2 regions of the Clostridium cellulovorans 743B genome follow, and region 2 is predicted to be linked to the other one. Evidence: a T-box and tRNA genes for the amino acid it is inferred to sense, from the RefSeq annotation. Region 2 holds a T-box; the other holds one or more tRNA genes.

Region 1 (4,446 bases), 1.9 Mb from region 2:
GCTAATGATCCAGCAGTATCAATAGCTGGTTACATTCATAATATATCTGCTGTAACAATTGGAAATATTATCGGCGGAGTTGTATTTGTTGCTTTAGCTTATTGGTATATTGGGAAAGAAAAATAATATACAGATATATAAAAATGTACCTTAGCTATGCTTAAGGTACATTTTTATAGAATTAATAGGTTTAAGTCTAATTTATAATACTAAAAGAAAGTCTATGTATGTATTGATTTTTCAATACATCCATAGACGTTTTCTTCACTCCTAGCAATGAAGCTTATACATTATAATTTTGAATTTTACAACCGATTGTCTCACCTAAAGATACTTTGGTTTCTATACCTAAACTTGATTGTGCTAAAATATCATCATCTAATTTAAGCTTATCTTTTTCTATAAATAATATAACCGTGGAGCCACCAAATTTGAAATAACCCTTTTCATCACCACGAGCGACAGGCTTATTTGGTTTATAACTTTGTATTATAGAACCTACGCAGGTGGCACCAACTTCTACATATAGTAATTCTCCAAAGTTATCGCTTTTGAAAATACTCCATTCTCTTTTATTCTCACAAAAAAGTCTTTGAATTTTTTCAAGAGCAATAGGATTTACTGAATAATAGTGTCCTTTTATTTTAGTAGTCTCTGAACAAACACCAGAATCAATAAAATGAAAGCGGTGATAATCAGTAGGGTTAAGTCTTAAGATAAGACAAATGCCTCCAGCATATTTATTAGCAATAGTATCATTTTTTATCAAATCCTTTAAAGAATAAGTAAGTCCTTTAACCTGTACTAAGTTATTCATATCTATATTTGTATACGCTATAAGTCTACCATCACCAAGAGATATGAAATCACTGTTATTCTTTGAAATTGGTCTCGCAGTTTCAACTAAGTTCCTTGTAAAGAAATCATTAAAGCTTTTAAATTCTTTAAGTTGTTTTACTGATTGATCCATATCTATATCAAAACTATTTACAAACTTAGGTATTGATCTTTTACTCAAAAAACTATCGTTATAGGCACCATATACCCTAGAAAAAGCTTTCTTTTTGATGAATAGTTCCAAAGGACCTTTGCCAGCTGGAGAAGAGTAGAGCATATTTAGAAACTTTTCGCCTGCAACTTTTTCTATTTCATATTTTTCTGTGGTTCTATTATAAACTTTTATCAAGGTAATACCTCTTTTCATTTTCAATTATATATTTTTAGTTATATCAATAAGAGTATGCATTAATTATAATAATCTTCTGTAAAAATTTCTATATAAGCTAATGCAAAAAAGTTCTCGTTTAATATTTTAAATTCAAATCTTTAAGTTTGAGTCTTATTATTAACTAGAATATAACAATAGGTGCTGAAAGGTCAAGTTAGATAAAGAGACAAAAATATCATTATTCATTAATATAAAAGCTATAGTAATGATTAAAATAAAAATTTTAAGTTTATTATTAGAATAAGTCTATTTTTTATTAAGATTTAGTTTATTATATTTTAGTATATACTATATATAGATTTATAATTAAGAATATTATATATAAGTTTTATTATTGAAGCTAAAATTCTATGGGCATAATATAATCAATGAAGATTCTTTATCTAAACTTATATATATAAGTTTCAATAATAAAAATACATTTAAAATTTTGCGCTATAGCAGCAAATCTTGATAAGTTGTGAATGAACTTTATTGCAATATATATATTTAAAATAGAATTTATATAAAGGAGGAAAAGTATGGATCAAAATATTAAACCAGAAATACTAGATAAACTCACAAAGATATGCTTATGTAAAAGTATATCCAGAGCAACTATAAAAGCAGCTATAATAAAAGGTGCAAAGACTATCGAGGAAGTAAACAAAGCTACAGGTGCTGGTACTGGGGGATGTCAAGGAAGACGTTGTGGTCCTAAGATTCAAGAACTTCTTGAGGCACATGAAAACGGAGAGTTTTAGAGTTGTGAAAATAGGACAGTCAAAGAATCTTGACGTTCTTCGAACCTAGTGATATACTTTTTGTGAAGTAACCTAGAAAAAGGTTACAAAATATCATATTAATTGTGTTCTCATAGTTCAAGGGATAGAACGGTCCCCTCCTAAGGGACAGATACAGGTTCGAGTCCTGTTGGGAATACCAAAAAGCCTTCAGTTTAATGCTGAAGGCTTTTTAAGTATAAAAATAGTAATTCATTTAAATGTATATACAATTGTAAAAAATAAAAGAGATGTGGAGTAAAAATGAATAACAATTTTTTAAAGATAGCAATAGAAGAAGCTAAAAAGGCTCGAGAACTTGGTGAGGTTCCAGTAGGTGCTGTCATAATAAAAGATGATAAGGTTATAGCAGCAGCTCATAATTTAAAGGAAACTAAAAAAGAGGTTACGGCACATGCTGAGTTATTAGCTATAAAAATGGCGTCTGAAATTCTTGATAATTGGAGGCTTAATGATTGTGAAATATATGTGACACTAGAGCCATGTGCTATGTGTGCTTCAGCTATTGTTCAAAGTAGAATTAAAAAGATATATATAGGAACTTTTGAACCAACAACAGGAGCATGTGGTTCTGTAATAAACCTAGTCCAAAATGAAGCACTCAATAGTTTTGTTCATGTAGAATGGCTTTATAGTGATGAATGTAGTGATATAATAACAGAATTTTTTAAGGAAAGAAGAAGCTAGACATGGATAAATTATTTTTACTAAAGAGTGTGCCAATTAAGTAATCTATATTCTTAAAATAAGGTAAAAAACGCTATGTTAAAATAATGATTGTAGTAAACGAATACAAAGGGAAATAAGCTATTTTAAGTCGGTTATTGGCCATTGTAATAGAAATATAATAGTGGTATTATTATAAATGGTAAAAATTAAAAAATCGAATATATATGCATGGTCCAAGGGGATGATCTGGAAAACTGATATACCCTTTGGGTTTTTGGGTTTAAAGTTTTTGTCTACCCATTAATCCTTATAATCTACAGGATTAAGTTGGTTTTAATATAGACTTAATACAAGCTGTGTTTTTGTAGATTATTTCTAGAAGAATATAGGATGACTTTGCGGATGTTCTATAATTTATTTAGGGGTTTATTGTTAAATTTAATTTGTTTAGAGATTGATGATTAATTAATATTATATGTTCCAATAAAGCTATTTCACAATTTATTGCAAGTTATCAATATAAAATAAGGTTTTAATGTCGTTGTATCCTTGAAACCTATATCCATTGATATTTAATATTAATAAGCTTCACTTAATATGGTTAAAAAGTTACAAATTTGTAGTATTGACAATAAAATTATCAGTGATATAATTATGGATATTTGTTATTTATACGGGGAAATATAACAAATTAATACTCTTTAGAAACTGTAATTTATTTGCAAAATAAAAGGGAGAAATGAATTGTGGACATTAAAAGCATTATTTTAGGTAAACCATTAAAAAACTCTGAAATTAAGCATGAGAGATTATCTAGACTATGGGGCTTGCCGATCATGGCCAGCGATGCTGTTTCATCAGTAGCATATGCTATTGAGGAGATTCTATTAATACTTATACCAGCAGTGGGACTCCTTTCCTTTAAATTAGTTCCATCAGTGGTTATTCCAATCTTGATATTATTATCTATTCTTGTTTTATCATATTCTCAAATAATTGACACTTATCCAAATGGTGGCGGAGCTTACGCTGTTGCAAAAGAAAATATGGGAAAGACTCCTTCACTATTAACTGCAGCAGCACTAATAATCGATTATATTATGACCGTTGCTGTTAGTATTTCATCTGCATCTGCAGCTCTTTCATCTGCATTCACAGTACTTCAAGAACATAAGATATTAGTATCTTTAATTTGTGTTGCTTTTATAACTTTAATGAACTTAAGAGGAATTCGTGAGGCTTCAAAGGTTTTCGGATTACCAACATATATATTTATTGGATCAATGGCTATATTGATCATCTGTGGCGTATTCAAGATGGTTTCGGGTACATTAAATCCTATTAGCTATGCAGAACCTATTCTTCCCGCAGAGACGGTAAAAGGAATTGGTATATTAATATTACTTAGAGCATTCTCTTCAGGTTGCTCTGCTATGACTGGAGTTGAAGCTGTAAGTAATGCGGTACCAAGCTTTAAAGATCCTACAACTCGTAATGCTAAGCATATATTGTACATGCTTGGAATAATAATTGTATTTATTTTTGGTGGAACATCAATTCTTGCAGTTCATCTTAATGTTGCGCCTTTAGAAGGACATACAGTTTTATCACAGATTTCTTCAGCAGTTTTTGGTAACAACTTTATGTATTACATTATTCAAATATTCACTGCGCTTATCTTAATACTTGCAGCAAATACTGCATATAACGGATTACCACAGTTATTATATATACTTGCTCATGATGGATATGTACCAAGACAATTTT
Region 2 (4,446 bases):
AAGGCTGGAAGGACACAGGGCTTATTCCTAAAATGCACATTAGCAGTGGAAAATCAGATGATTATGACAAAAGGCATAGCGATTATATAGCTGAAGATGATATAACTGCTTTTATAGATTTGATTGGTGATATTGATGTGGATTTGATGGTAGAGGCAAAAGAAAAGGAACAGGCAGCACTAAATTTAATAAAATTTGTCCACAGTAAAATTTTAGGTGAAAAACTTGTGTTTTTATGATGAAGTACTCCATTTTCATAGAAAAGTAGTATATACTATTTATGAGAAGCGGGGTGAATTTTATGGAAAAGGATATAAATAATAGAGTCTTTTTCGGAAAAAAGAAGAGTGATTTTGGAGATATAAGAGAAAATGATGATTTTATCGATCCTTTTGGACTAGAAAAGCAAGACATCATAGAAGAAAAGGGGAATACTGATCCATTTGTTAAGGATCAGTTTGAGACCTCTTTCGAGTTCAAGGAAAGAATTGAGGATATAGGGAAAATTATTTTAGGAAAAGCTATAATAGAGAAAAATAAAGAAGATAAAACCACAGGACTCCTTGCTTTTAAAGTTATGATTTCTAAGGAGATAACTATTAAAAATCGTGATTTTGATGTTTTTTATATAGATACAAAGGAAGAAGATATAGACAGAATTTTTAGGGATAGCCAGCAGATAACCGCTAATTTAATAGCTCGTCTTAAGGTGATAGATAATGCTGCTTATATAGATGAAAAAAGAGTATACTTAGATTGTGAAGGTAAATTGATAAAAGTCAACGCAGTTTCATTAAGAATGCATATTGATGAAACAATTTATGATTTTCATGCACGTATAGTCAATTTGCCAGATATAAATATAGGTGTTGCTAGATTGATCAAGTCAAAATATGATATAGACACAGAAATTTTTCCTGTAGCATTGTATTATTATAAGTGGTTAGACAATGTAGAAAAATTTGAAAATGGATATCTTGAATTAGATAGATTTGTTTCAAGAGAGATATATAATATAAGCTCCTACCATGATCTTTATGGAAATTTTGAAATAGAGGATAATAGAGTTAGAGTAGCAAGAGTATATATGAAAGTTAAGAACTCTAAAAGGATTTTGGAATTTGACCTTTTAAATTCTAAATATATTGGCGATATAAAACCAGGTCATAAGGATGATAAAGAAACTTTAGTAGAATTGAAAGCTAAGGCTGAAGCTGGTGATGTAATCTCTAGAGTACAATTAGGAGATATGTATTACAACGGTCAAGGTGTTGTTTGTAATTACGAAGAAGCTCTTAAATACTATAAAAAAGCTTCAGAAAGTGGACATGGAAGGAGCTCCTATGTAGTTGGAGATATGTATTATAGGGGAAAAGGTGTTGAAATAAATACCTTAACTGCACTTGAGTATTTTAAGAAAGCTGTAGATGAGAATTATGGTGAAGCAGCATTCAAAGTGGCTACTTTTTATTTAAATGGTAAGAATGTTTCTAAGGACAATAAGGAAGCAATGAAATGGTTAATAAAAGCACATGAATTAAGGCAAAACGTTGCTACATATAAAATTGCATCTATGTACTTTAGTGGAATAGGTGTTGAAAAAAATCTTAAAGAAGCTTTCAAATGGTTTTACATTGCTGCTGAAAGAGGGGATATAAAAAGTGCCTTTAAGGTAGCGTTCATGTATTACAAAGGAAGAGGTGTAGAACGAGATTATGATGAAGCCTTAAAATGGTATAAGGTTGCAGCGGATAATAATAATGTTGATGCATTATACTGGCTTGGCGAAATATATTATATAGGCAAAGGTATTCAAAAAAATAATGAAAGAGCTATGCGTTATTTTAAAAAGGCTGCAGCCTTAGGAGATACAAGAGCCAAAAATAAAATTGCACAAATTGAAGCAAAACCCGCAATGGAAATAAATGCTGAGCAAGAAATAAATCCAAATTAGCAGATATTATAAGGGAAGTAGTATATCTGATAAATATGGTTGACAGAACCTTGTTTATATATATATAATTGTATAACGGAACTTGATAAGTAAATTAATGTTTATATTAAATATTCTTATTAAGGGTTAGTTTCGTTTTTATACATAGGTAAAATTAATAATTGTAAATTCAATGATGAGAAGAGTAGAAAATGTTATATCTTCAGCGAGTAGAGGTTTGGTGCAAGCTCTATAGGTAGATGTTTTTGAAGAGAATCTCTAAGAAGTGTCTAAGCGTTTGTACGTGAGGATAACCGTTAACCACGTTATGGTTTTAAGTGGACAATTAAGGTAGCTTATTAAGATACCTTAGTCAATTAGAGTGGTACCGCGGATAATCCGTCTCTTGTATTTTAAGAGGCGGTTTTTTATTTTTTGTTATGCTAATAATATAGATACCCAACTAAAAATTAGACTCAATTTTGAGAAGACATTGATTTACGGTGGGAATCCTATAAGAAACTAAGAAACTTATATATATGAAATGTAGAGGAGATTGAAAATGGACTATAAACAACTAATATCAGAAAAAATATGTAGCACAGTAGAATTAGAAGTGAATTTTGTCTGTGGACTTTTGGAAGTACCTCCGAAACCAGAGATGGGGGATTATGCTTTTCCTTGTTTTCAATTAGCAAAGACTTTAAGAAAAGCTCCAAATGCTATAGCTGTTGAAATAGCAGAAAAGATAAATAAAGAGGGCTTTGAAAAGGTGGAATCACTAGGACCATATGTTAACTTTTTCTTAGATAAAGGTGTTTTCACAAAGAATATCGTGGAAAAAGTATTATCAGAAGGTGATTCATATGGATCTTCGGATTTTGGTCAAGGTAAGAATATATGTATAGATTACTCATCTCCTAATATAGCAAAGCCTTTCCATGTTGGACATTTATTCACCACTGTTATAGGTAATTCTCTATACAAAATGTTTAATTTTGTAGGTTATAATTCTATTGGAATAAATCATCTTGGAGATTGGGGTACTCAATTTGGAAAGCTAATCTATGCATATAAGCATTGGTCAAATGAAGAAGATTTAGAAAAAGACCCAATAAAGGAACTTTTAAGAATTTATGTTAAGTTCCATGATGAAGCAGAGAAAGATGAAACTCTTGAAGATGAAGGAAGAGCATATTTCAAGAAGCTAGAAGATGGAGATAAAGAAGCAACAGAATTATGGCAAAGATTTAAGGATGTATCTTTAAGGGAGTTTAAAAAGGTTTATGACCTTCTTGGGGTAGATTTTGATTCTTATGCTGGAGAAAGTTTTTATAATGATAAGATGGATGTAATTGTAGAAGAATTAAAAAATAAAAAACTCCTTGTTGAAAGTAATGGAGCTCAAGTAGTTAATCTTGAAGAATACAATATGCCGCCTTGTATAGTCCTAAAATCTGATGGAGCTACAATTTACGCTACAAGAGATTTAGCAGCTGCAAATTATAGAAAAAATACATATGATTTTGAGAAGTGTATCTATGTTGTTGGAAAGGACCAAAGCCTTCACTTTAAGCAAATTTTTAAAGTACTTGAGCTTATGGGAAATGATTGGGCAAAGGAATGTCACCATGTTCCTTTTGGACTTGTAAGATTTGCAGATAAGAAATTATCTACAAGAAAAGGCGACGTTATCTTCTTAGATGAACTTTTAGCTGAATCAGTAGCTAAAACTTTAGAGATTATAAATGAAAAGAATCCAAACCTTGAAAATAAAGAAGATGTTTCTAAAAAGGTTGGTATTGGAGCTATGATCTTTACATACCTAAAGAACTCTAGAGAAAAGGATATTGTCTTTGATTGGAAGGAAATGCTAAGCTTCGAAGGAGAAACAGGTCCATATGTTCAATATACTTATGCAAGAGCTAAGAGTATCTTAAGAAGAATTGGGGAAGGTAGTGGAGAATGCGACTATACTTTATTATCTTCAAAAGAAGAATTTGAACTTGCTAAGTCATTGGAAGGTCTTCAAGCAGCGATATTCCAAGCAATTGAGAAGTTGGAACCTTCAATTGTTACAAGATATGTAATAGAAGTATCGAAAGCTTTCAATAAATTCTATAATGCTTGTCAAATAACTACTGCTGAAGATTCAGTAAAAAATGCAAGATTAAAATTAGTATCAGCTACCACCGTAGTTATAAAAAATGCTCTTAATTTACTAGGGATAGATGCTGTGGAACAAATGTAATCATACTAAGTTAGGAGATGAAGGTATGAATAAGGTTAAATGGGGAATAATGGGTACAGGTGCTATTGCAAATACTGTAACAGAGGCGATAAAAATTATTCCTGAAGCAGAACTTGTAGCAGTAGCTTCTAGAACAATAGAAAAAGCAGAAGAATTTAAAAATAAACATGGAATGAAACTTGCTTTTAGTAGTTACGAAGAATTAGCTAAAAGTGAGGATATAGACATAGTATATGTAGCAACTCCACATTCTTTCCATAAG

The links. The T-box of region 2 lies ahead of argS (arginine--tRNA ligase). A T-box ahead of a tRNA ligase gene usually reads a tRNA of that ligase, here a tRNA-Arg.
Region 1: it encodes a tRNA-Arg, which carries the amino acid that the T-box ahead of argS (arginine--tRNA ligase) is inferred to sense. The anticodon was not compared.

What each region holds. Positions count from the first base shown of each region.
Region 1 covers NC_014393.1:79,683-84,128, forward strand. The annotation lists gene CLOCEL_RS00255 (formate/nitrite transporter family protein) at 1-126, shown strand, start outside; gene CLOCEL_RS00260 (phosphatidylserine decarboxylase) at 284-1,186, opposite strand; gene CLOCEL_RS00265 ((2Fe-2S)-binding protein) at 1,750-1,971, shown strand; tRNA gene CLOCEL_RS00270 (tRNA-Arg) at 2,078-2,152, shown strand; gene CLOCEL_RS00275 (nucleoside deaminase) at 2,254-2,697, shown strand; gene CLOCEL_RS00280 (APC family permease) at 3,426-4,446, shown strand, end outside.
Region 2 covers NC_014393.1:3,395,887-3,400,332, reverse strand. The annotation lists gene uvsE (UV DNA damage repair endonuclease UvsE) at 1-239, shown strand, start outside; gene CLOCEL_RS13920 (SEL1-like repeat protein) at 302-1,954, shown strand; T-box leader at 2,118-2,343, shown strand; gene argS (arginine--tRNA ligase) at 2,496-4,184, shown strand; gene CLOCEL_RS13910 (Gfo/Idh/MocA family protein) at 4,210-4,446, shown strand, end outside.